Linked DNA regions of Undibacterium parvum. The protein of the gene in region 1 interacts with the protein of each later gene in a pairwise test. Links are inferred from orthologs where the notes say so. Each region holds a gene or a part of one and is shown on either strand. Other genes may lie near its edges.

The links.
Region 2: the proteins of EJN92_RS18375 (region 1) and EJN92_RS17470 interact in binary tests that used the Escherichia coli proteins (3 or more experiments, as listed by UniProt). The link is inferred for Undibacterium parvum from one-to-one orthologs.

Annotation. Positions count from the first base shown.
Region 1 is NZ_CP034464.1:4,197,845-4,215,250, reverse strand. What follows is about bases 7,612-10,281. They hold EJN92_RS18375 (P-II family nitrogen regulator), read right to left. Parts: upstream 9,281-10,281; coding sequence 8,942-9,280; downstream 7,612-8,941. Other genes in these bases: EJN92_RS18370 (NAD+ synthase), read right to left, coding at 9,408-10,281; EJN92_RS18380 (ABC transporter substrate-binding protein), read right to left, coding at 7,765-8,916; EJN92_RS18385 (Smr/MutS family protein), read left to right, coding at 7,612-7,752. In the rest of the region: amaB (L-piperidine-6-carboxylate dehydrogenase), read left to right, coding at 1-449; EJN92_RS18410 (type 2 periplasmic-binding domain-containing protein), read left to right, coding at 601-1,470; EJN92_RS18405 (replication-associated recombination protein A), read right to left, coding at 1,461-2,765; outer membrane lipoprotein chaperone LolA, read right to left, coding at 2,762-3,433; EJN92_RS18395 (DNA translocase FtsK), read right to left, coding at 3,541-5,868; trxB (thioredoxin-disulfide reductase), read left to right, coding at 6,144-7,091; more of EJN92_RS18385, read left to right, coding at 7,111-7,611; more of EJN92_RS18370, read right to left, coding at 10,282-11,021; EJN92_RS18365 (GNAT family N-acetyltransferase), read left to right, coding at 11,063-12,238; EJN92_RS18360 (serine/threonine protein kinase), read left to right, coding at 12,290-13,327; ppa (inorganic diphosphatase), read right to left, coding at 13,412-13,948; EJN92_RS18350 (heme biosynthesis protein HemY), read right to left, coding at 14,037-15,233; EJN92_RS18345 (uroporphyrinogen-III C-methyltransferase), read right to left, coding at 15,235-16,407; EJN92_RS18340 (uroporphyrinogen-III synthase), read right to left, coding at 16,404-17,225; hemC (hydroxymethylbilane synthase), read right to left, coding at 17,236-17,406. UniProt on the Escherichia coli protein: P-II indirectly controls the transcription of the glutamine synthetase gene (glnA). P-II prevents NR-II-catalyzed conversion of NR-I to NR-I-phosphate, the transcriptional activator of GlnA. When P-II is uridylylated to P-II-UMP, these events are reversed.
Region 2 is NZ_CP034464.1:3,994,598-4,004,381, forward strand. The notes cover bases 1-3,179. They hold EJN92_RS17470 ([protein-PII] uridylyltransferase), read right to left. Parts: upstream 2,780-3,179; coding sequence 221-2,779; downstream 1-220. Other genes in these bases: EJN92_RS17465 (pseudouridine synthase), read right to left, coding at 1-149; map (type I methionyl aminopeptidase), read right to left, coding at 2,776-3,179. Outside these bases: more of map, read right to left, coding at 3,180-3,588; rpsB (30S ribosomal protein S2), read left to right, coding at 3,868-4,614; tsf (translation elongation factor Ts), read left to right, coding at 4,745-5,626; pyrH (UMP kinase), read left to right, coding at 5,798-6,514; frr (ribosome recycling factor), read left to right, coding at 6,632-7,192; uppS (polyprenyl diphosphate synthase), read left to right, coding at 7,234-7,989; EJN92_RS17505 (phosphatidate cytidylyltransferase), read left to right, coding at 8,015-8,845; ispC (1-deoxy-D-xylulose-5-phosphate reductoisomerase), read left to right, coding at 8,869-9,784.

The DNA.
Region 1 (17,406 bases):
TAGTCTTTGGTGGCGAACGTGTCAGCGTTGCTGGCTGTGAGGCGGCTTATTATGTGCGTCCCTCGCTGGTTGAAATGCCTAGCCAGACCGCGGCCATGCACCACGAGACCTTCGCACCCATCATGTACATCGTGCGCTATAGCGACTTGCAACAGGCGATAGACTGGAATAACGAAGTGCCACAAGGCTTGTCGTCCAGCATCTTCACCACCGACATGCGTGAAGCCGAACGCTTCATGTCTGACATCGGTAGTGACTGCGGTATCGCCAACGTCAACATCGGCCCTTCCGGTGCCGAAATCGGTGGTGCCTTCGGTGGTGAAAAAGATACAGGTGGCGGCCGCGAATCGGGCTCCGATGCCTGGAAAGCCTATATGCGTCGTTCTACCAACACGGTCAATTACAGCAATTCCTTGCCGCTGGCGCAGGGCATCAGTTTTGATATTTAATTAATATTATTTGTGTAGTAAATACCTCAATCGCCACTTTCGTGGCGATTTTTTTGATGTGATGGCAACAAGCCTGCGCTATACTCAAATTTCCGACTGGCCTTGCCATCTAGCTATTCTGGCACTAGCCGCTTAGATCGAAAGCGAGTCCATGCGCATCAAATCTGTATTCATTTCAAGCATTTTTTTGCTGCTAACGGCAACGCAACTCATTGCTCTTGCGCAAGAATCAGAAATCGTCCGATTTCCCCGCCTCTCCGCGGCGGTAGATCCCAATGAAGTCTATATTCACGAATTACTGCAATTAGCACTGAAAAATAGTAAAACTTCGTATCAACTAGCGCCATCTGAAGGAAAAATGCAGCAAGCACGCTCCATTTATGAGATGACTAAAGCGGTTGGCAACGTTGATTTATTATGGACGATGGCGACTGATGAACGTCAAACGCAAATGATTGCCATCAAAATCCCTATCGATAAAGGACTGATCGGTTGGCGCATACCTTTGCTGAAAAAAGAGCGCAGCCAGATATTTGAAAAAGTAAGTACGCTACGGCATTTATCCACTTATTCTGCTGGACAGGAACACGACTGGCCAGATGTCCCGATACTGAAAGAAAATGGTTTGCCTGTGGTGACATCAACCTCCTACGAAGCTTTATTTAATATGCTGCAGGGAGGACGTTTTGATTATTTCCCTAGATCTATGTTTGAAATATGGAATGAGTTTTCATCGCATCCCAAACATGACTTGCATATCGATGAACACATTATTTTGCACTATCCGGCCGCTTACTATTTCTTTGTTACGCCACGTCGACCCAAACTGGCGGAAGATTTGCGTGTAGGCTTAGAGGCTATGATCAAGGATGGCAGTTTTGAGAAACTATTCAAGAAACACAATCAGATCTCGATTGACAGAGCAAATATCAAACACCGAACCATCATAGAATTAGACAACCCTTTATTTCACTTAGATAAGTCAAACGGATATAGGCCAGAATTATGGTTTCAACCCTGAGCGTCCTGAGCGTCCTTATCGAGCTTACGCAAATAGGCTAATTTATCCGCAATCTTAATTTCCAAACCGCGTGGTACCGGGCGATACCATTGCTGCCCGTCTAGGCCCTGTGGCAAATACGTCTCGCCAGCGGCATAGGCATCTGGCTCATCATGGGCATATCGATACAGTTTGCCATAGCCCAGCTCCTTCATCAGCTTGGTCGGTGCATTGCGCAAATGCTCGGGAACTGGCCTGGAAGTATCTTTTGCCACCATTGCACGCACCGCGTTGTAAGCGGTATAGGCGGCGTTTGATTTCGCCGCGCAGGCCAGATAAATCACTGCCTGTGCCAAGGCTAACTCGCCCTCGGGCGAACCAAGGCGTTCGTAGGTTTCGGCGGCATCCAACGTAATGCGCAGAGCGCGCGGATCAGCCAAGCCTATATCCTCACTCGCCATTCTGACGATACGCCGCGCCAAATAGCGCGGATCAGCGCCGCCATCTAACATTCTAACCATCCAATACAGCGCCGCATCCGGATTAGAACCCCGCACCGATTTATGTAAAGCTGAAATTTGATCGTAGAACGCATCACCGCCTTTATCGAAGCGACGTAAGGCATCACCCAAACATTCGGCTAGCAACACCGCATCGACAAGTGTCGCATTCTTGACGCTCGCAGCACGCGCTGCGATATCAAGATTATTCAAGAGTTTGCGACCATCCCCATCGGCGCTACTGATCAAGCTGGCTTTAGCATCTGGGGTAAAACTCAAGCCCGCCAATTCCTTTTGGCAGGCCTTATCGACCATGATCGCCAGATCGTCTTCGCTTAAGGATTTGAGTACATACACAGAAGCGCGCGACAGCAAGGCGCTATTGACTTCAAATGAAGGGTTTTCTGTTGTCGCACCGATAAACGTGAATAAACCACTTTCCACGTGCGGCAAGAAAGCGTCTTGCTGACTCTTATTAAAACGATGTACCTCATCGACAAACAAGATGGTGCGGCGCTGAGAGTTTGCCTGCAAGATCTGAGCGCGCTCGACCGCCTCGCGTATATCTTTAACCCCAGAAAGCACTGCGGACAATGCGATGAACTCAGAATTAAAAGCATCCGCCATTAATCTGGCTAAGGTAGTTTTACCTACGCCTGGTGGCCCCCACAGTATCATGGAGTGTGGTTCACCGGACTCAAAGGCAACCCGCAAAGGCTTGCCTTGACCGAGCAAGTGCTGCTGACCAATGACCTCGTCTAGGCTTGCCGGACGCCGACGTTCTGCCAGTGGGACATTACGTGTTACTGGCCTCATTGCCGAAACACTTCCGCACCTGACGGAAGTACAAACTTAAATTGATCGACTTTGAAATTAGGATTTTTCTCTACATTTTTTAATGTCACCAGAGAGACCTGGCCGAAACTATCGCGTAATTCCAGCGCCATCGGCAAGCCGTCTTTCATGCCTATGCCGATATGTTCAAATTGACTGTCTTTGGCTTTGGGGCTGGCATCTAACCACTCCACCCCTTGTTTAGTGCCTGCATCTTTTAGTTGAAAGTTCTTTTCCAGATCGCTATTGCCAAATAAAATCGCCGCAGGACTAGCGCCAAGCGCACCGTTCAACTCTTTGATCGTCACCTGATTCAGGTCTTTATCGTAGATGTACAACTTGTCACCATCGGTTTGCAAACTCTGTTCGTAAGGCTTGCTATAAGTCCAAATGAATTTGCCTGGACGAGAAAAGCTAAAAGTTCCGCTAGCGGTCTTACTAATCGTTGCCTTGCCATCGACCAACTTAATCTGTTGTTGTGAGAACTCACCTTTTGCGCCCTTGGTATTGGCGACAAAAGCCCTAAATTGCTCTAAGGCGTTAGCATTCGCAATTAATGGCGCGACCAAGCTCAGCATCAAAAAGTGCTTTAACATCATTTTATTGAATACGCGATTGAGGATTGAAGCTCCCACTTTTATTTGACTCATGTTTTGTTCTGCACTATTCATATTTTTCTAGCTTAATTCATTTCTACATCTAAATCGAAGACAGGCGCAGAGGTGCGAATAAGGATGCTGCTCATTAATACTGCTCACTATTCTGCATTCCCTGCAGGCACCAAGATATCGCGATTCCCATTCGATTGCATAGTCGAGACCACACCGCTCTGCTCCATTTGCTCTAGCAAACGCGCGGCGCGATTGTAGCCTATGCGTAAATGACGCTGCACCAGAGAGATAGAAGCACGCCGGTTTTTTAACACGATCGCCACCGCCTGGTCGTACAAAGCATCGGCTTCATTTCCGCCCTCGCTGGCAGGCGCGCCATCAGCGCCCTCTTCTAGCACGCCTCCTTCTAAGATACCTTCTATGTAATTTGGTTCCCCTTGCGCTTTCAAATGCTTAACGACACGATGCACTTCTTCGTCCGAGACAAAGGCACCATGCACGCGCACTGGTAGGCCAGTACCAGGTGGCATATACAGCATGTCACCCATACCGAGTAAGGACTCGGCACCCATCTGATCCAGAATGGTGCGGGAGTCAATCTTACTGCTCACCTGAAAAGCGATACGGGTAGGAATATTCGCCTTGATCAAGCCAGTAATGACATCAACCGATGGGCGTTGTGTCGCTAAGATCAGATGCAAACCCGCGGCACGCGCCTTTTGTGCAATTCTTGCGATCAGCTCTTCCACTTTTTTACCAACAACCATCATCAAATCGGCTAATTCATCGATGATAATAACGATGGTAGGCAATTTCTCCAGTGGTTCGGGGGCATCGGGAGTGAGACTAAAAGGATTCGGGATATGTTCCTCACGTTTTTCCGCCTCAGCAATTTTGACGTTATATCCGGCTAGATTCCGCACACCTAGCTTAGACATTAATTTGTAACGTCGCTCCATTTCGGCAACCGCCCAATTTAGCGCGTGGGCCGCCTGGCGCATATCTGTCACTACTGGTGCTAGTAGATGAGGAATCCCTTCATACACGGACATTTCCAGCATCTTGGGATCGATCAAGATCATGCGCACATCATTGGGGTCCGACTTGTATAGCAGCGAAAGTATGGTCGCGTTAATCCCCACGGATTTTCCTGAGCCAGTGGTACCCGCCACCAATAAATGCGGCATCTTAGCCAAATCTGCAACCACGGGATGACCAGCAATATCTTTACCTAAAGCCACGGTCAAACTAGAACCACTATCGTTATAGACTTTCGAGCCCAAAATTTCTGTCAGACGTACGATTTGACGTTTGGGATTTGGCAATTCTAATCCCATGAAATTTTTACCCGGGATAGTCTCGACCACCCGTATCGAGGTTAACGACAGCGAGCGCGCTAAATCACGTGCCAAGCCAACGATCTGACTTCCTTTAACGCCAGTCGCAGGCTCGATTTCATAGCGGGTAATAACTGGCCCAGGATAGGCCGCAATGACCTTAGCTTCCACTCCAAAATCTGAGAGTTTCTTCTCGATCAAACGACTGGTAAATTCCAAAGTCTCTATGCTGACAGTCTCCTGCGTGACGGGCGCCTCATCCAAAAGCGACAAGGGCGGCAAATTACTGTCAGGCATATCATTAAACAAGGAGACCTGTCTTTCCTTCTCTATGCGTTCCGATTTTTGCACTGCCACCACTTGTGGCTCTATACGGATAGGTGGCGCTTCGATTATTTTCGCACGCTCCTGCACGACCACTTCCTGACGTTTTACGGCAGCTGTTTGCCCCACCCGTCTATCCTGCCTTGCCGTGTATTTATGGACGAAGAACTCAAATACCACTTCTATAGATTTACCGACATTTTCAGCTATCTGCAACCAGGACATCTGAAAATACAAACTTAAGCCTAGCGCGAATAAAAGTAAAAGCACCAAAGTCGAACCAGTATTGCCAAACTGAGTCAGCGCCAAGTGACCAATCACCTCACCCAGCACACCGCCAGGCGCCAAGGGCAAGGGGATACTCAAGCTATGCATACGTAAAGACTCTATCCCCATGCTCCCCATTAGCAGGAACGCGAAGCCAATTATTTGTATATATTTTTCATATTCATGAGCATCTTCTGCTTTTTCTTCGGACAAGAGTTGCCTCGATAGTTGTCGGTAATCCTTCCACACCAATCTAAGCAAAACCACGCTAAACCACCACGCAGACAAGCCAAATACATACAAAAAAACATCCGCAAACCAAGCTCCGGCTCGCCCACCTATATTATGAAACTTGAGCACCTCGCTCGCATGTGACCAGCCTGGGTCAAGTTTAGAATAAGTAAACAAGATCAGAACTAAATACGCACTCGAAGCTGCGAACGCTATCCATCGCACCTCAGCCAATAGATTGACAAGGCGATTTGGCATAGGTGGCGCAGGCTTATTATTGCGATCGCGGGTATAGGCTTCGTTGGTATTAGTCATAAATCATAAAGAAAACAGCCAGCCACGATTGTAGGGCAAAAACCCAGCTAAGATACACCTGTAATTTATTATCTTATTGAAACTAAACGACGCAAAACAAGTGTGCTAGCCTAGTCCCATATGCCCAAGCCATGGTATTCGTCTATAATTGCGCTCATCCTTATACAGCGATTCATATTCAGGGACTGATCTTGAAATCATTGAAATGGGCGCTATCTATTCCTTCAGCTTTCTGCACTTATCCATTAATTTAATCTCTTTATTCAGGCCTTATCATGTCGACTCCGAAACACGCTCACGTCTTAATTCTTGGTTCTGGTCCAGCGGGCTACTCGGCCGCCGTTTATGCCGCCCGCGCCAATCTAAAACCTGTGCTGATCACTGGAGTTGAGCAAGGCGGCCAATTAATGACAACTACTGACGTAGAAAATTGGCCAGCAGACCCACTGGGGGTGCAAGGTCCAGAGCTAATGCAAAGATTTCTCCAACACGCGGAGCGCTTTAATACAGAAATTATTTTTGACTATATTCACACTGCCAAATTAAATGAAAAACCTATACGCCTAATTGGTGATCAGGCCGAATATACCTGCGATTCATTAATTATCGCCACTGGCGCTTCGGCACAGTACCTAGGTTTGCCTTCCGAGCAGGCATTCATGGGTAAAGGTGTTTCTGCATGCGCAACTTGCGATGGCTTTTTTTATCGAGGCAAAGAAGTCGCCGTGGTCGGCGGGGGAAATACAGCGGTAGAAGAGGCGCTTTATCTGTCCAATATTGCCAGCAAAGTCACGGTAATACACCGACGTGACAAATTCCGTGCCGAGGCTATTTTAATTGACCGTTTAATGGCGAAGGTTGCTGAAGGCAAGGTAGAAATAAAATGGAACCACACTCTGGACGAAGTGATTGGTGACGACAGTGGCGTAACGGGTATACGTATCAAGTCCATGAGCAATGCAGAGACTAGCGCTATACCTTTACATGGTGTTTTCATCGCAATCGGTCACAAACCCAACACCAGTATATTTGATGGCCAATTAGAGATGCACAATGGCTACATCAAAACCAAAACAGGCACCGAGGGTATGGCAACCGCCACCAACGTTCCAGGTGTATTTGCCGCTGGCGACGTACAAGACCACGTTTACCGCCAAGCTATTACCAGTGCTGGTACCGGATGCATGGCGGCACTAGATGCCCAGCGCTTCCTGGAAGAGTAAGTTTTTTTAGACACTCCGCATGCCAAGCTCAATAAAAAATTTTGCTGACCTAAAAAATTTAGGTCAGCAATTAAAAAATCAGCAAGAACTCCGTCATAAGGCTGAACTCGAGCAAATAAAAAAATTAACCCTGGAAAAGCAAGAGGCGAATATTTTTCGCGCCACTGTTGGCAAACTCCAAGCGCTAAAAAACGAAGAAAAACATATCCCCTTAAGCAAGCGACCAGAACCAATTGCTTTTCAGCATTTGGCTGATGAGCGCTCGGCCTTGCAAGAATCACTGTCCGATGATTTTGACGCAGACTCTTTACTCGAAACCGATGAAGATCTCAGCTATACACGGCAAGGAATCGGGATAGACGTTGCAAAAAAACTGAGGAAAGGTCACTGGGTAATTCAGGCGGAGCTGGACTTACATGGAATGCGGCGCGATCAGGCACGAGATGCCTTAGCCGATTTTTTACGTCAATGTGGCCGCACAGGTAAGCGCTGTGTACGCATCATTCACGGCAAAGGTCTTGGCTCTATCAATAAAGAACCTGTACTAAAGAAAAAAGTCAGGAACTGGCTGATACAAAAAGATGAAGTTCTGGCATACAGTCAAGCCACCGCCGCAGACGGTGGCTCTGGAGCATTAATCGTTTTACTCAAAGCCTATTAAATAAATATCCAACTAATTACGGAATTTACCTTCTTTACTGATCACCGTCATATCGACATATTTAGAGCCATTGTGACTACTTGGTGAAAAGGCGACATCAAAGCCACCGGTATCATAGTTGCCAATATTAATAGTCTCTAAGGCGGAAATTAACCTATCCCGACTAAGATTTTTGCCGGCACGCTTCAAGCCCTCAACAAATACTTTGGCGGCGATAAATCCTTCCAGGCTAGAAAAATTCAAGTCTTGTATTCCTGCTTTATGCATGGCTTTTGTGTACTCAGCCACAATAGGCGTCGCCAAATGCCAAGGGAACGGAACTACTTGAGAAATAACAACGCCAGGCCCCTCTGCACCCAAGGTATCGGCCAAGGCTTTACTTCCTACGAACGATACATTGTAAAACTGCCCAGTATATCCAGCCTTACGCATCTCCTTGATGTAAGCAGAACAGGACGCATAGGCACTAATCTGTATGATTACGTCGGGCCGTTTAGGAAGTATTTTTTCCACCGCCTTAGCAACGTCTGTGCTATTTCTCTCTACAGTCGCCATTTCCAGCATAGGCACATTCATTTTTTTCAAGGCGCGCTCAACACCCGCGAGACCGGCCTTGCCGTAGGCATCATTTTGATAAAACACCGCAATATTTTTTAATCCGGTTTTTACCAAGCGATCAACCAAATGTTCAGTCTCATCAAAATAACTGGCCCGAATATTGAAAATTTGTTTATTGAATGGTTCTCGCAAAGATTGAGCACCTGTAAATGGCGCAAAAAACGGAACCTTTGCCTGGGTGAAGATAGGCAGAGCCGCATTACTAGTCGGAGTACCGACATAGCCAAACAGGGCAAAAACCTCATCAACCTCGATCAATTTTTTAGTATTTGCGGCAGCCAGATCTGCTTCATATTTATCATCGAGTTTTATTATTTCTATTTTCCGGCCAAACACCCCGCCTTGGGCGTTCACCTGATCAAAGTAGGTTTTCGCTCCGGTATGTAGTTGTATGCCTAATTGCGCTGCGGGACCTGAAAAAGCAGCGGATTGACCTAAAACGATCTTGTGATCGCTTATCCCAGCATCCGCTGATGCGGGAATCGCTAAAGCTGTCGCAGCTGCACCGACTAAGAGTCGGGACAAAAAAATACGCCTATCGTTCATGAATTTATACTCATAGATTTAAAAATTAAACAGCCTCGGGCCCTGTTTCACCGGTGCGAATACGAATTACTTGCTCAACGTTTTGTACAAAAATTTTACCATCACCGATTTTCCCTGTATGCGCAGCTTTAATAATCGCATCCACAACCTGATCGCAAATTTTGTCATCAACCACCACCTCAAGTTTTATCTTTGGCAGAAAATCGACCACATATTCAGCTCCACGGTACAGCTCAGTATGGCCTTTTTGACGCCCAAAACCCTTTACTTCCGCTACTGTTAAGCCAGTGACTCCGACCTCGGCTAAGGCCTCGCGAACTTCATCTAACTTAAATGGTTTAATCACTGCAGTAATCTGTTTCATTTTCACTCCTCAGGAAGATGCACTTCCAGCATAGATACTTCATATAAATATATCCGAATGGTGTTAAGCCTGTAGACATAACGCCCTTGCGAACTGTTTACTTATTACAAAAATTAAATTACAAAAATTAATCGCGAAATTTAGAAGTAATAGGATATCGCCAATCGCGACCGAATGCCCTATGGGTTACCCTTATTCCAACCGGCGACTGACGTCTTTTATACTCATTAATTTTAATCAAATGCGTAATGCGTTCGACGTCTTCAATTTTATATCCAGCCTCAACAATCTCGGCTCGAGATTTATTTTCTTCCATATACAGACGCATAATGCCATCCAAAATATCATAAGGAGGCAGCGAATCCTGATCGGTCTGATCGGGCCTTAATTCTGCGGAAGGTGCACGGGACAAAATACGCTCGGGTATAACTAAAGATAAGCTATTGCGATATTCACACAGGCGATATACCAAAGTTTTTGCGACATCCTTAATAACCGCAAAGCCGCCTGCCATATCGCCGTACAAGGTGCAATACCCAACCGCCATCTCACTTTTATTTCCGGTCGTCAATACAATTGAGCCATGCTTATTCGACAGCGCCATCAAAATCGTACCACGTATCCGCGCCTGTATATTTTCCTCGGTAGCATCCGCCGATAAGCCAGAAAACTCTTGCTCGAGCGTTGTATTAAAAGAAGCGAAGCAATCATTAATAGAGATTTCATCATAACGTACAGCAAGACGCTGAACCATATCGCGAGAGTCAAACAAAGAAATATCCGCTGTATACGGAGATGGCATCATTACCGCCCTAACCTTACCCGCTCCCAGCGCATCCACCGCAATCGCGAGCGTCAAGGCCGAATCTACACCACCAGACATCCCAATCAACACATGTGGAAAGCCATTTTTCGTGACGTAATCACGCACGCCTAACACCAAGGCTTGATAAATCTGCGTCTCCACACTTAAAACCGCTGTGATCTCTCCAGTCATTGGTGTTGCGCCGTCAAACACTATAACTTGCAAATCTTCCTCACAGTGTTTGAGGCTGGCGCAAAGCGCTCCGTCTTGACGCATTACAAAAGAATTGCCATCAAAAATAAGTTCATCCTGACCGCCAACCAAATTTGCGTAGACCAAAGACATTCCCTGCGCAGCCACATTTGCTCGCATAATCTCCAAGCGCTGATCAGGCCTACTCATATGAAAAGGAGATGCATTTGGGACTAATAAGACTTCCGCTCCGGCCATCCTAGCTTTACTCGGGGCATGAGGATGCCAGGTATCTTCGCAAATATTAATTCCGAATTTTGTTCCTTTTACTGAGAAGACGACAGGCTGATCCGATTCAACAAAATACCGCTTTTCGTCAAATACCATATCATTCGGTAGATCGCTTTTACAGTAGGTAACAGACACACTGCCGTTTAACAAAACAGAAACCGCATTAAAACGTAAGCCATTTTTTTCAAACGGATGGCCAACTAAAACATGGACATTAAGAAATTGCTGTAATTTAGTAGCTAAGTTCAGCAAAACCTCTGCGGTTTTTTCATAAAACGCAGGTCGTAACAATAGATCTTCCGGCGGATAACCGACCAAGGAAAGTTCAGGCGTGACGACAATATCGGCGCCCTGTTTAACCGCAGCATGTACGGCTTGAAAGATTTTTTCAGCATTGCCTAGCAGATCACCAACAATACTATTAATTTGGGAAATAGCAACTTTTACTGTCATAGTGGCTTACATCATCTTTAATCAGATATTTAATAATAGAAATGAACATTCCTACCGTGCAGACATATTATCGCATGAGCATCCTCAATTCTCTGAATGATGTTGGTCAGAAACAATGGGATGCATTAGTACAATCACAAAATAATGCGAATCCTTTTCTCTCGTTTGCATTTTTAAACGCCCTCCACGAATCAGGCTCAGCGTGCGAAAAAACGGGTTGGAAAATGTCTTACCTGTGTCTGTGGCAAGAAAATCAACTAGTTGCCTCTATCCCTTTATATGAAAAATACCATTCTTATGGTGAATATGTTTTCGACTGGGCCTGGGCGGATGCCTACCATAAGAGCGGACTCAATTATTATCCAAAATTACTCAGCGCCATTCCCTTTACACCCGTAAGCGGAAATCGTCTTATTGCCAAAGACGCTGCGGCGTGGCGCGCTTTATTGATTGAACTTATAAAATATCAACAATCTGGGAATTTCTCATCGACACATATACTGTTTCCGTCGAATCAAGAAACAGAGCTATTGGGTAAAACAGGATACTTAATACGTGAGGGAATCCAATTTCACTGGAAAAACAATAACTATTTAAACTTCGAAGAGTTTCTTGCAACGCTTGAGTCCAAAAAAAGAAAAAATATTCGCGCAGAGAGACGCAAGATCAAGCAAAGCGAAATTGAATTTGAGCATCTTAAGGGGAGCGAGATGACGCAACTCAACTGGGAAATTTTCAAACAGTGTTATGACCAGACTTACATCGAGCATCACTCCTCCCCCTATTTGAATCTTGATTTTTTTCATCGTATTGGCGCGACTATGCCAGAAAATATTCAACTCGTTTTTGCTAAAAAAAATGGCCGCACAATTGCAGCATCTTTATTAATACACGATGAGAAAACAGTTTTCGGACGCTACTGGGGTTGCCTGGAAACTATTCCCTGTCTTCATTTTGAGACCGCTTATTACCAAGCAATAGACTTTTGCATTAAAAATAAAATCGAAACGTTTGAGGGCGGAGCTCAAGGAGAGCATAAAATGGCACGCGGTTTTCTCCCTCAAAAAACATATTCAGCACATCACCTCAGCGATCCTAGATTCTCGAATGCTGTCGCCGAATATTTAGAAAGAGAAAAAGCAGGTATCGCCCATTATTTAACTGACCTAAATGAACATACACCATACAAAGTCATTTTCAGAGGCGAACTTACATAAGCTCACAAACAAAAGCTTGAAATTTCATGTCCGTCAAGGCATGCTGTGGAAATGATACCGAACACCAGTCTCCCAACTAATAGCAACGCAACTAGCCCTCCAATACGAAGAGTAGGACGCTTCTCCATTACCGAAAAATTAGGTAGCGGTTCAAACGGCACTGTGTATTTAGGGCATGATCCAGTAATCGACCGCGCTGTTGCGATTAAAGTTTTGTCTCCGGGTCTTGCAATTGTCGATAAAAAGCAGCGCGAACAACAATTCATCAATGAGGCGCGAGCAGCTGGAAGGCTATCCCATCCGAATATTGTTACTATTTACGATGCCTCTACTGAAGGTGGCACCACCTTTATCGCCATGGAATTCCTACATGGTAAAGACTTAAGAGAACTGATGGAAAGCGGCAAACGTTTCGACATCATCGAGACTGTTAATATCATTTGCAAAGTGGCCGAGGCATTAGCATACGCACACGAACATGGTGTTATTCATCGTGACATTAAGCCCGCGAATATTTTCATACTCACAAATAAACAACCCAAAGTACTTGATTTTGGGATCGCGCGCGCACCGAATCGTGTACTTGATGACAAAGGCAATCCCGCTGAGACCTTATTCAACAACAACATACTTGGCACACCCAATTACATGTCACGCGAACAGGCTTTAGGGCAGCAAGTTGATGCCTTAACCGATGTTTACTCACTCGGCGCTGTCATGTATGAGATGTTGACTATGCAGAAACCATTTCAGTCTCACAACATCGACAAATTACTTTACCAAATCGCCAATAAGACACCTAAAGCACCGATGGAAATTCGTCCAAGCATTCCGGAGAAATTGTCTTACATTACGATGAAGGCCATGCAAAAAGATCCAGTAGCTCGCTACAAAAATGCTGCAGAGATGGCACATGCATTGCAAAAAATAATCGCGCGAGATAATCGGCTTAAGCGCAATCGTCAAAATAACGACAAGTCTGTTGAGATTGGTGCATCGAAGAAACAAACCAAGAGCAGTCTATTTTGGCTAAGCTGCATTGCGTTAATAGTAGCGCTTGCTGCAATAGTTATAGTGACGCTTCGTTAAAGTTAAGATCGAAAAAAAAGGCACAGATATTGTGCCTTTTTTCCTTTTAAATGCGAATCTCAATCAGCATTTATTGCCAAATATTTATTCTTTGGATTTTTTGTAATTGGCGACACCATCAAGAATTTCTGTTTTTGCATCCTCCGGACCGCCCCAACCCTCAATCTTGACCCATTTACCTTTCTCCAAATCTTTATAGTGTTCGAAAAAATGCTGAATTTGGCGCAGGCGCAGTTCATTCATATCTTCAGGCTTCTGCCAGTGTGTATATATTGGCAAAATTTTATCAATAGGAACGGCTAAAACTTTACCGTCGCTACCGGCTTCATCCGTCATTTTCAATATCCCGATTGGGCGACAACGGACAACAACTCCTGGTATCAGTGGAAATGGTGTAATGACGAGTACATCAACCGGATCTCCATCGCCAGCGATCGTCTCAGGAACATAACCATAATTACATGGGTAATGCATCGCAGTACCCATAAAACGATCTACAAAAATCGCGCCCGACTCTTTATCAACTTCGTATTTAATCGGATCGGCATTCATCGGTATTTCGATGATCACGTTAAAATCGTTAGGAAGATCGCGACCAGCTGGGACTTTATTCAAGCTCATATTGCTCTTTCAATGTGAAAATTTGAGTTATCTCGGCGAGATTATATCTAGTTTTCCGTATAATTTGTGCATTGCAACAGCAACAAAGCTATTTCATAGTCGCAATCGCACATAAGCGGTAATGTTTTGCAGCCTCATCGGCCTGCCCTAAAGCCTCGTGCAACTGCCCCAGTTTAAGGTTTGCCTCACGGACAGTTCTTGATTCAACTGCATCAGATAAAGCTTGCTCAAGATGTCTTTGCGCCTTACCCCAGAGTTTTTGTTTAAAACACAGCACACCAAGTGTCAGCGCTAGTTCCGGATCATTTGGTCGCTCTTTCTTCCAATTCTCACAGTGTTCAATTTGAGTTAATAAAGAAGCCGCGCCTTCTGATGAGCAGGCATCCCGATAAACTCGCATTAATCGATCATCCCAGTTTTCGGTCAAAGCTTTTTCCACTATGATACGGGCATCGTCGTGCAATCCACTTGCATTAAAAAATGTCGCTCCCGTAAATGCGACGAATCGAGTTTTACGATCAGACGCTGGAATTTCAAACCATACACGACGTAAGGAGTCAGCATCGTGACTTTGATTTTTAAGCATGTCTTCATACGCCAATTCTCGCAAGCGGCTAGATAAGGCTGGATGCAATGCATGATGTTTATCCAGGGTGCGCACCAACTTCAAAACCTCGGGCCATTTCTTGGCTTGCTGATTCGCTTTCAAAGACCACCGTAAAACCTGAATGTGTCGAGTGCCACTCGCATTGAGTTCTTTCACAGCAGCCAAGGCGTCTTCGGCTTTATGCTGATCGACTAGCAATTCCGTCATACTAACTAGGCGCGCAGTCTTGTAACTGGTATCGCTCTCTATGCTAGAAAACCAAGTATCGCGTCGATCAAACTGACTCATAAAATGAGCTGCTCGAGCTCCAATCAAGGCTGCTACTGCCGCATTTTCTGGCAAATTTATCGCATTAGTTGCAGCCTTTTCAGCACGGCCAAAACGCCCTTCAAATAGAGCCTTTAGCGCCTCACGCAGTGCTTTATTGCTGTCTCTCTCACGTTTGTTTTTTCGGTAAGCCGCTACTTTCTGCGGCATTTCTTGCGTTGCAACCAAAGTACGCAATAAAAAATAAACTAGGACGAATAATAAGAGCGTCAGACACAGAAAAAAATTCAAAGATAAATCGACCCTATATGGCGGATAAAAAAACACCACATTTCCGGGATTAAAACGAGCACCTATCGCCAGACCAACTGCTAGAGAAAAGAGAATCAGAAGCCGAATAAAAATGCGCATATTATGGCTTCACCTTATAGTTACGAACTGCATTAAGGCTATCTGACAAAGTCGGCATTTCTATTGATAAATTACTCGCTTGAACTTGACGAAGTAAAGCTTGAACCGTTTGTGCTTGCTTAGCGCGGGTATCAAAATATTTGGTCAAGGCATCTTGGGCAGCAATCATGTCACTGCGAAACGCATCTTCATTGCGAGACAACAGCGCCAAGCGTGCATTCAATAAACGTAATTTAAGATTCTCACGTGCAAAATAGCCTTGCGATGGCGTCAGTAACAAAGCGTCTGGCGTTTCAACATTACGAACCCGCATTAACTGCTTAACTTCTATCAACATTTCGCTGAAAAAACTCTGCCAGGCATCCTGGATCCGCATACTCCAGCCATTTTCTGGCACATCTTCGCTACCTTGTTTGCTACCGCTTTTTGAATTTGAACTCGGCGCCTTGGGTAAAACACGCAATGGTGCTTTCGGTGCCAGCCCTGTCGCGACCACTTTTTCATCGGACCATAGTGGAATATGATCAACCTGTGCGATCACACTATCGAGACGCAAAGCCACACCAGTTAAATCCAAAGCAGGCAAAGACTTCAGTTTTTCTACGTCTTTGGCAATCGCACGGCGGATAGAAATAAATTGCGGCTTTTCTGATTTAGCTAAACGGCTATCTGCATTTTGCAATGCGATAATCGCTCCTTGAACGTTGCCGGCCAATTGCAATTGTTGACTAGCAGTCGCTAATACTTGCTCAATTTCTGCCAAAGCCCATTCATCACGATTTTTGGATAAATCTTGATATAGCTGTTCGAGTGCCAACTGTTGGCTCTGCGCCTCACTTTGCTTACCTTCTAAAACCGCAACTTTAGCTTGGATTTCTTTCGATCCATCGTACACAGTTTTGGCAAGCAGTTTAGTCTCGCTACTATTGGTTTCAGCGCGCTGCAAACGCAGAGCGAGCTCTTCTCGCAAACTAGAGATCTGGGTTTGCGATGTCCACCAGTGGACACCTAACAAAACCGTCACCGCTCCTAACATCAGATAAACGGGTTGTGTCCAAACTATTTTTGGGCTGTTGGTAGTATCGGATAAAACAGCTGCTGCCAGCTGCTTTGAAGCCGAATCGGTCGAATTGGCCGTCGATGCGGCGTCGTGGGGTAATTGCTGTTCGCTCATAGTTCAGATTGTAACGCGACAAGCAGACGTTCGTCGCCTGATCCTGTCAGTGTAATGGATAAAAATCCAAGTATTTTTGCAGTTTCTGCGATCCGAGCATGCGGAACCAGTATTTGCTGGCGTTGCATTTTTGCCACGCCATTTTCAAAATCAATTTGCTCGGCCCACGAGAGCATGGTTTTCAGCACTTCAGAACTAGTGACTACCCATGTGTTTTTCTGAGAAAGTAAGCTGTTCAACTGGCTCTGCCGTTGTGCATTAAACTCTGGCGCCTTGCGACAATAAGCGGCAACTTGAACCACTGCAATAGATTTAGCTCTGAGCGCGTCCGCCAACAATTCCCGACCAGTCTCACCGCGTATGATTAATACACTGCGTGCTTTCAACCCATCCAGATCAAGTTCGTCCAACAAGGTTTCCGAGTCCGTGCGTTCAGGATTCGTTGGGCTGATGATATGTGCATTGATATCTGTAATGCCATGCGCAGCCAACGCGGCACGACTGCCCGCCCCCATCACTGCAATCGTCACACTCTGCGGCCAGCTCTGTATATACGAAAATACGGCATTGACTGCATTCGGACTAACAAAAGCAACCATAGCGAAATCCCTTAACCTCGCTAAAATTGCTCTTAACTGCGTATCATCAGCCAGTGCATGAATTTCCAGCATCGGAAATATTTCTGGCTTACGGCCAATTGCCTTTACTTGCTCGGAAAACCCCTTGGCTTGCGCGAGTGGTCGAGTAATGACGACAGCCTCAACTTGCACAATACTCTTCTTACTATCCGGCATTAAATCAGATTTTAATTCGTGCATCGAATTCAATTTACTCTGTAATTTGCTCTTTACACACCGCCAAGATCGCCTCAGCATCCTGCGCCGACAATGCCTGAACGACTTCTAATCCAAGCTCCAGATACATTTCAGACTTACCGTGAACCTCAGCACTAACAACACGTGTGCCGTCAGGAGTCGCGACCATGGCTCGCAAATGCAT
Region 2 (9,784 bases), 210 kb from region 1 along the record:
CGTTGATGTGGGAACACTTTGCTGCCAAGTTCTGAGACGATCTTGCCGTCCACGCGCACCCAGCCGCGTTCTATCCATTCATCTGCTTCGCGGCGCGAGCAAAGTCCTAGTTCGGACATTCTTTTTGAAAGGCGTAATAGTTCGGTCATGGTTTTTATTGAGTAAATGGTTTAATGCGATTGCTGACTTGGGTAAAGTCGTGATTGCTAAGATTATTTGCTTAAATACGTAAAGTATCGAGTAGTTCGGTTTCCAATTGTATCTGGGTTCTGGCGTGTTGTAAGGCGGCGCCGTCTATCAGGAAAACGTCTTCTACGCGTTCGCCTAGTGTCATGATCTTTGCGGTATGTAGATTGATTTTGTACTTGGTGAGCACATTGGCAATCGCATACAGCAAGCCATTTCTATCATTGGCCGAGATCGAAAGTAAATAGAACTGACCTTTTTCGTCTGGGCGCAAGTCGACGATAGGAGTGAGTGGGAAAGTTCTGGATAGGCGTGATAAGCGACCACGATTAGGCGGCGAAAGGGGCGTCTGTTGCTTAAGAATTTCTGCTAACTCGTGTTCTATCAAGCTGATAATGTCGCGATAGTTATTGGCAAACGCAGGCTCGGTGACTAGGAAGGTATCGAGTGCGTAACCGCTTTTGGTGGTGTGAATTTTGGCATCTAAAATGCTAAAATTTTTGCCGTCGAAGTAATTGCAAATGCGCGCGAATAAATCTGCCTGATCCTTGACGTAGACCACCACTTGCAATCCCTCGCCTATGGGGGATATGCGGCATTTGACTACTGGCGTCAGGCTTTCTGTGCGGTCATGCAAGGCGCGTGTTTGCCAGGCGATATCGGCTGCATCATGCCGCAAAAAATAGGCGATATCTAGCTGCTGCCAAAGTTTTTCATGGGCTTCGATCGCTAGTCCATGTAGGCGTAAAGATTTTAAGGCATCTTGCTGGCGGTTTTTTAACTCGCGATCTTTGGATGGTGCTTCGCCGCCCAGTACCCGCAAGCTGATGCGATACAAGTCCTCTAGCAGCTTGCCTTTCCAGGCATTCCAAACCTTGGGACTGGTGCCGCGAATATCAGAAACAGTTAGCAAGTACAGTGCGGTTAAATGACGTTCATCTTTGACTAAGCTGACAAAATTTTGTATGACCTCGGGATCGGATAAATCTTGTTTTTGCGCCACGTGAGACATGGTGAGGTGGTTCTGCACCAAGAACACGATCAGCTCAGAATTGGCTTTCGAGATACCGTGCTCATGACAAAATTTCTTGGCGTCACTCATACCCAAGATAGAATGGTCGCCATTGCGCCCTTTGGCGATGTCGTGAAATAAAGCCGCGATGTAAAGCACCCAAGGTTGCGTAAAATTGGCCATTAACTGGCTGCAAAATGGGTACTCGTGGGCATGCTCGGTCATGGTAAAGCGACGCAGATTGCGCACCACCATCAAAATATGCTGATCCACCGTGTAAGCGTGGAATAGATCGTGTTGCATCTGCCCTATGATGCGACGGAAATTTGGCAAATAGCGGCCGAGCACGCTCATTTGGTTCATGTGCCGCAAGGCGTGAGTAATCCCTTGGGGTGACTGCAGTATCTGTAAAAACAGGGCGCGATTAAAGATGTCGTGCCTAAAACCAGCGTCAATTAAGAAGCGCGCATGCCATAAGGCACGCAGTGTACGCGCCGTCATTCCTTTGAGCTCGTTGTGTTGAGCAAGTAGTAAAAACACTTCTAGCATTGCCGATGGCGAGGTTTTAAAGACCTCATCGTTAGCGATATCAATGAAGCCATTGACGTCATTGAAGCGCTCATTGACGACCTGTGGCACTGAGGGCTGCGGAAAGAGGGTAGCCTCAATATTTTGCAGCAGTATGCTGTTAAGCTGGGTTACCGCTTTCGCGGCCCAGTAATAGCGTTGCATTAAATATTCACTGGCGCGGCGCGATTCCGTGGTCTTAAATCCAAAAGTCTCGGCAATCGCGGTTTGCACATCAAAAATAAGTCTGTCCTCGCGTCGGCCTGCGTGTATGTGCAGACGTATGCGAATATCTTTGAAGGCGCGTTCATTGCGTTTTAATTGATGCGCTTCAGTGGCGGTGATTAAACCATGTTCGGCTAATTCTTTCCAAGAATTGCCTAACTTGGCCGCTTTGGCGACCCATAGTATGACTTGTAAGTCCCTTAATCCGCCCGGACTTTCTTTGCAGTTCGGTTCCAGGCTATACGGGGTGTCTTCATATTTGACATGGCGCTGCTGCAATTCCAGGAGTTTTCCTTGGAAAAACTGCTGAGGATGCATGTTTTCATCGAAACGAGTTTGTAATTTGCGAAACAGATTTCGACTGCCAGTCAGGAGTCGCGCTTCTAGCAGGCTGGTTTGGACGGTGATGTCGGCATTGCTTTCAATTATGCATTCGTCGACGGTGCGTATGCTATGCCCTATGTCTAGACCAATATCCCATAAAATTTGCACTAAACTTTCTAGTTTTTCGCGCAAGGCAGAGTCGGGCGACGCTGCCAGTAAGACCAGTACATCCACGTCAGAGTGGGGAAATAACTCGCCACGACCATAGCCGCCGACGGCTACCAGCGCCGCCGATTTTGGAAAATCAAAACTCTTCCAGATTTTTCCTAAAATACCGTCTACGCAGCGACATAGGTTTTGCAGTAGTGCTTCGGCTTTGGTGTTTTCTTTAAATGCGCTGATTGCAAGTTGTTGCGCTGCCTTCAATTCTTGTTTGAAGATCAGCGCGGGAGCTAGCGTGGTCATTTGGCCGTGGTAATAAATGCAGGTGGTGGCGGTGATCCGGCTGACAGGGTTAACACTTCATAGCCGGTTTCTGTGACTAAAATGGTGTGTTCCCACTGCGCTGACAGGCTGCGGTCCTTGGTTTTGATAGTCCAGCCGTCGCCCATTTCTTTGATTTCGCGGCGACCGGCATTAATCATAGGCTCTATCGTGAAAATCATACCTGGCGCGAGTTTTTCTAAAGTGCCTGGGCGTCCGTAATGCAGAACTTGGGGCTCTTCATGAAAAACCTTACCTATGCCATGTCCGCAAAATTCTCGGACTACGCTATAGCCTGCTTTTTCTGCATGCTGTTGAATAATGTGGCCAATGTCACCCAGATGATTGCCTGGCTTTACTTTGGAGATGCCCAGCCACATACATTCGTAGGTGATTTCGCTGAGTCTTTTTGCCAGGATGGACGGTTCGCCGACCAAAAACATGCGGCTATTGTCGCCGTGGTAGCCATCTTTGATGACGGTGATATCCAAATTAACGACATCGCCGCTTTTCAATACTTTGTCGCCTGGAATGCCATGGCAAATAACGTCGTTGACCGAAGTGCAAATGGCTTTCGGGTAAGGCGTGTAGCCAGGAGGGCAGTAATTTAGAGGAGCGGGTATGCTGCCTTGTACATTCAGCATGTATTCGTGGCAGAGCCTATCAATTTCACCCGTGGTCACCCCGACTTTGACGAAGGGGGTGATGTAATCGAGAACTTCAGATCCGAGTCGGCCTGCGATGCGCATTCCTGCGATGTCTTCCGGGGTTTTAATAGAAATAGATGTCATGCTTCGCCATGTAAATTGAGAAATCAGTAATACGTGATTATAGTCTAGGACTGCGCGATTCGCTTAGGCCAAGCGTTCAGTCAATAGCGAGTGAGTGAAGCTGATCGCGATCAACGAGCTTGAAGTAAGTCTGCTTATCGTAGTACAATAGATGGTTGGCTAGAGTGTTTCTCTGGTTGATGAATTAAATACTGTAATTTTTTAAACACGAATCTGGTCAAAAAGGGTGTCCCATCTGGGATCACTGACTCGGATTCAAGACCTAACCCTGGAGTTATTATGTCTGTATCAATGCGTGAGATGTTAGAAGCTGGTGTCCATTTTGGTCATCAAACCCGTTTCTGGAATCCAAAAATGGCTCCGTACATTTTTGGTCACCGCAATAAAATCCATATTATCAATCTTGAAAAAACTCTGGGCATGTACCAGGAAGCAATCAAGTACATTCGTCAATTGTCTTCCAATCGCGGTACTGTGCTGATGGTTGGTACTAAGCGTCAAGCGCGTGAGTTGATCGCTGTTGAAGCGCAACGTGCTGGTATGCCTTACGTTGATCAGCGTTGGTTGGGTGGTATGTTGACTAACTTCAAAACTGTAAAAACTTCGATCAAGCGCTTGAAGGACATGGAAGCGATTGTTGAAGATGGTTCAGTAGAGAAGTTGTCGAAAAAAGAAGCTTTGATGTTTCAGCGTGAAATGATTAAGTTGCAAAAGTCTATCGGTGGTATCAAGGATATGGCTGGTGTTCCTGACGCAATTTTCGTTGTGGACGTTGGTTTCCACAAAGGTACTATTACTGAGGCCGCTAAATTGGGTATCCCAGTAATCGGTATCGTTGATACTAACCACTCCCCAGACGGCGTGACTTACATTATCCCTGGTAATGATGATTCATCTAAGGCAATTGCTCTGTACGCTCGTGGCGTTGCAGATGCAATCTTGGAAGGTCGTGCGAATGCCGTTAATGAAGTGTTGGAAGCGGTTAAGCCAAGTGCTGATGAGTTCGTTGAAGTAGAGCAAGCGTAATATCTCATGATTTTTGCCGAATTTTGATTCGGTAAAATCAAAGTAAAAGGGGCAAACTATCGTTAGCCCCTTTTTTTAAACAGAATTTATTGATGGCATCTTTGTGATGCAACGTAACTAGGAGAAAAACATGGCGGCGATTACAGCAGCGATGGTAGGTGAATTGCGCGCAAAGACAGATGCGCCTATGATGGAATGCAAAAAAGCATTGGTTGAAGCTGAAGGCGATATGGAGCGCGCAGAGGAAATCTTGCGCGTTAAGTTGGGCGGTAAGGCTTCTAAAGCGGCTTCACGCGTAACCGCAGAAGGTGTAGTTGCTTCTGTTGTTGTCGGTGGCGTCGGTGCTTTGATCGAAGTTAATTGCGAAACTGATTTTGTTACCAAGAATGACGATTTTATTGCTTTTGCAAACGCATGCGTAAAATTGGTTGCAGAGCATAATCCAGCGGATGTGGCTGCTTTGGCTGCGCTGCCTTTGGATGGTTCTACCGTTGAAACAGTTCGCGCTGCTTTGATTGGTCGTATCGGCGAAAATATGTCGATTCGTCGCTTTCAGCGCTTCGACACAGCTGCTAAGCTGACTTCCTATTTGCATGGCACACGTATCGGTGTCATGGTTGAATTCTCTGCGGCTGATGAGCAAGTTGGTAAAGACGTTGCTATGCATATCGCTGCAATGAAGCCGGTTTCTTTGTCTGCTGATCAGGTTCCTGCAGAATTGATCGAAAAAGAGCGTTCGGTCGCATCTTTGAAAGCAGCTGAGTCTGGTAAGCCAGCCGACATCGTCACCAAGATGGTTGAGGGTTCGGTTCAGAAGTTCTTGAAAGAAGTTTCTTTGTTGAATCAAACTTTTGTCAAGAATGACAAGCAGACTGTTGAGCAAATGTTGAAGTCAGTTGATGCTTCAATCAAGTCGTTCACTATGTATGTTGTTGGTGAAGGCATAGAAAAGAAACAGGATGATTTCGCTGCAGAAGTGGCGGCGCAAGTCGCCGCCGCCAAGCAAGCGTAATTAGGCAAAAAAACGGGCCGAAAGGCCCGTTTTTTTAAGCTTCGATTTTGAGACGTTTTTTACTAAGTTATTTTACTAGGTTATTTTTGCTAGTGCGTTAGATGTAAATCGTGTTTGTTATTTAGCGTGTTCACAATAATATCTTCATTTAATTTTTAAGGAGCCCGGACCGTGATCAAACCTGCTTATAAGCGTGTGCTTTTGAAGCTCTCTGGCGAAGCCTTGATGGGCGACGATGCCTACGGTATTAATCGAGCCACCATTGAGCGTATGGTGGCAGATGTCGCTGAAATATCAAGAATGGGCGTGGAGCTCGCAATCGTTATTGGTGGTGGGAATATCTTTCGCGGGGTTGCACCTGGTGCGCAGGGGATGGATAGGGCAACCGCCGATTACATGGGTATGCTGGCAACCGTCATGAATGCTCTTGCCTTAGGTGATGCGATGCGTCAGGCTGGCGTCGTAGCGCGGGTGATGTCGGCAATTGCGATTGAACAAGTTGTCGAGCCTTATGTACGGCCTAAGGCTTTGCAGTATCTGGAAGAAGGTAAAGTTGTTATCTTCGCTGCTGGTACAGGAAATCCTTTCTTTACTACCGATACAGCAGCCGCGTTGCGCGGATCTGAAATTGGCGCAGAAATTGTATTGAAAGCCACCAAGGTTGATGGTGTGTATACCGCAGATCCTAAGAAGGATGCTAGCGCTACGCGTTATTCCACCATTTCTTTTGACGAAGCTATTTCGCGTCATTTGCAAGTGATGGATGCAACCGCGTTTGCGCTTTGTCGTGATCAGAAGTTGCCGATCAAAGTATTTTCTATCGTCAAACCAGGTGCCTTGAAAAATCTGATTATGGGTGGCGACGAAGGCACTCTAGTCCACGTATAATTTGTTTTTTTGCATATGGGTAAGGGCGTTGGGCGAGGCCTGCGCTTGTTTTTTATACTGAAATAAATAAGATAAATAGTGAGTATTTATCTGCATTAATTTGTACAGGAGGATGGTATGTCCATCATAGAAGTAAAAAATAATACGCAATTGCGGATGCAAAAGTCGCTAGAGACTCTCAAAGTTGATCTTTCTAAGGTACGTACTGGTCGTGCGCATACGGGGATCTTGGACCATGTGATGGTCGATTACTACGGTGCTCCGACCAATATCACTCAAGTGGCAAACGTAACCTTGATCGATGCACGCACCATCGGCGTTCAGCCTTGGGAAAAGAAGATGATGTCGGCCATCGAGAAAGCAATTCGTGATGCAGATCTTGGTCTAAACCCATCCACGCAAGGCGAACTGATACGTGTTCCTACGCCGGCATTAACCGAAGAGCGCCGTAAAGAAATGGTGAAGTTGGTCAAGACCGAAGGGGAAGATGCGAAAATCGCTATTCGCAATATTCGTCGTGACGCGAATGAGTCTTTGAAGAAGTTGGTAAAAGATAAGGAGTGTTCCGAGGATGACGAGCGCCGTGCCTCGGATGAGATACAAAAATTAACCGACAAGTTTGTGGCTGATGTGGATAAATCCCTGGCGGATAAGGAAAAGGAAGTATTGACGGTATAGCTTGACGCCGAGAGTATTTTTTTCACTCATTCTGGATATACATGGTTCACATTAGTTCGACTAAAGAAGTGCCGCTTGTGGGTAAGGTTCCACAACATATCGCGATCATCATGGATGGTAATGGGCGTTGGGCGACCAAGCGGTTTTTACCTCGTGTTGCTGGACATGCCAAGGGTGTGGATGCGGTACGCGTCATGGTTAAGGCTTGCGTCAAGCGTGAGGTGAAGTATTTGACGTTATTTGCATTTAGTTCTGAGAATTGGCGCAGACCAGCAGAGGAAGTTTCTTTGCTGATGCGCCTTTTTGTCACAGCGCTAGAAAAAGAAGTCGTAAAAATGCACGCGAACGGCATTCGTCTTAAGGTGGTTGGCGATTTGTCTCGGTTTGACGCGCAATTGCAAAAAACGATACAGGCAGCCGAAGCGCTCACAGCAAGCAATCTAGGTCTGACTGTCACCATTTGCGCAAATTACGGTGGTCGTTGGGATATCGTGCAGGCGTTCAATCGCCTTAAACAAGATCTCAAATCCGATGCTACGGTCACAGAGGAGCAACTGGCGCCGTATCTGTCTATGGCGTATGCGCCTGAGCCAGATTTGTTTATTCGTACCGGTGGTGAAACCAGAATTTCCAATTTTTTGTTATGGCAACTGGCATACAGTGAATTGTATTTTACGGATACGTTTTGGCCTGATTTCAATGCGCATGCTTTAGATGAGGCGATTAAATCGTATCAGGCAAGAGAGCGCCGCTTTGGACGTACCAGTGCGCAAGTCCTTGCGCAGGTCGACGAATAAAATCCCACTCGAGATAAGGTAAACCATGCTTAAAACTCGTGTTATTACAGCTTTGCTGTTGTTGGCATTGCTAGTTCCCATTCTGTACTTCGGGTCAATTCAAATTTTTTCTCTCGTCGCTACGCTTTTCTTTGGTGCCGCGATGTGGGAAAGTCAGCGTTTGTTTAAAAAACCTGCGCCTCTCGTGATCGCTTTGATTTGGTCCGCTCTGTTTTTTTATCTCAGTTTTAACGGATTCTTGCTCTCTAGCCCGACTACGCCACTCTTGTTCGCCATGTGCGTCTTGTTTTGGTTGTTAAGGTTAATCCCTTCTCTTGCCTTTGGCTTGCCAGTCTTGCACAGCATTTCTAGCAGTACCTTAAATGGGATTTATGGCTTAAGCATCTTTGGGTGTTTTGTCGCTATGTGTGTTTTGTTCGCGCATTCCCCACTGTTTTTCCTGTCAGTTATGGCCGTGGTTTGGGTGGCCGATGTAGTTGCATATTTCTCAGGTAAGGCATTTGGAAAACGCAAGCTGGCACCCTCAATTTCACCAGGGAAATCATGGGAAGGGGCGATAGGTGGTTGGCTTGGGGTATTGTTGATTGCAGGGTTGGCGGTTTACCTTGGCGCTGCTGCAGATATTTTCCCTACCAAGATATTTATGAAATTGGGTGCGTTTGGCTTTCTGCTGGTGTTTACTGCGCTGGCGATCGCCAGTGTCGTTGGTGATTTATTTGAGTCATCCTTGAAGCGCCGCGCTGACATGAAAGACAGTAGTGCTTTGTTGCCCGGGCATGGCGGGGTTTTAGATAGGATAGATGCCTTGATTCCAGTGCTGCCTATGGCTGCACTGTTGGATCTTTGGTTGCGATGATGGGCCGTTCGGTGAATAAGAATATGCAGAAAATTTGTGTCTTGGGTTCGACCGGATCGATCGGTGTATCGACCTTAGATGTGATCGCTAGGCATCCGGAGTTGTATGCCGTTTTCGCCTTAACAGCGCATACCCAAGTGCGGAAATTGGCTGAACAGTGCGCGCAATTTAATCCGTCTTTTGCGGTAGTTGGGACTGCGCTCGCTGCGACCGAGCTGCAATTGTTGTTGCGCGAAAAAAATATAACGACAGAAGTTTTATACGGTCCTCAGGCTTTATGTGAGGTTGCTAGCGCTACTGAGTGTGATGCAGTCATGGCTGCGATTGTTGGTGCGGCTGGTTTGCCCGCTTCATTGGCAGCCGCACATGCTGGCAAAAAGGTTTTGCTCGCAAACAAAGAAGCCTTAGTGATGTCCGGTCAGTTGTTTATTGATGCAATACAGGCCAGTGGCGCGACATTGCTGCCAATTGACAGTGAGCATAATGCGATTTTTCAGTGTCTGCCGCAAGCCTATGACAGGCGGCCGCAACAGCACGGTGTGCATAAAATTATCCTGACCGCTTCCGGTGGCCCTTTTCTTAATCGCACTTTAGATTCGCTGGATAACGTGACGCCTAACGAGGCGGTGGCACACCCTAACTGGGTCATGGGGCGCAAGATTTCGGTGGACTCCGCCACGATGATGAATAAGGGTTTGGAGGTGATCGAGGCGCATTGGTTGTTTAACGCTCCGGCAGAGCAAATTGAGGTGCTGATACATCCTCAAAGTGTGATCCACTCCATGGTTTCCTATCTGGATGGTTCGGTCTTGGCGCAAATGGGAAATCCAGATATGCGCACGCCGATCGCCTATGGTTTGGCCTACCCCAAACGTATCAATTCAGGAGTTGCGCCACTCGATCTGGCTAAAGTCATGCAGTTAAATTTTATTGCTCCCG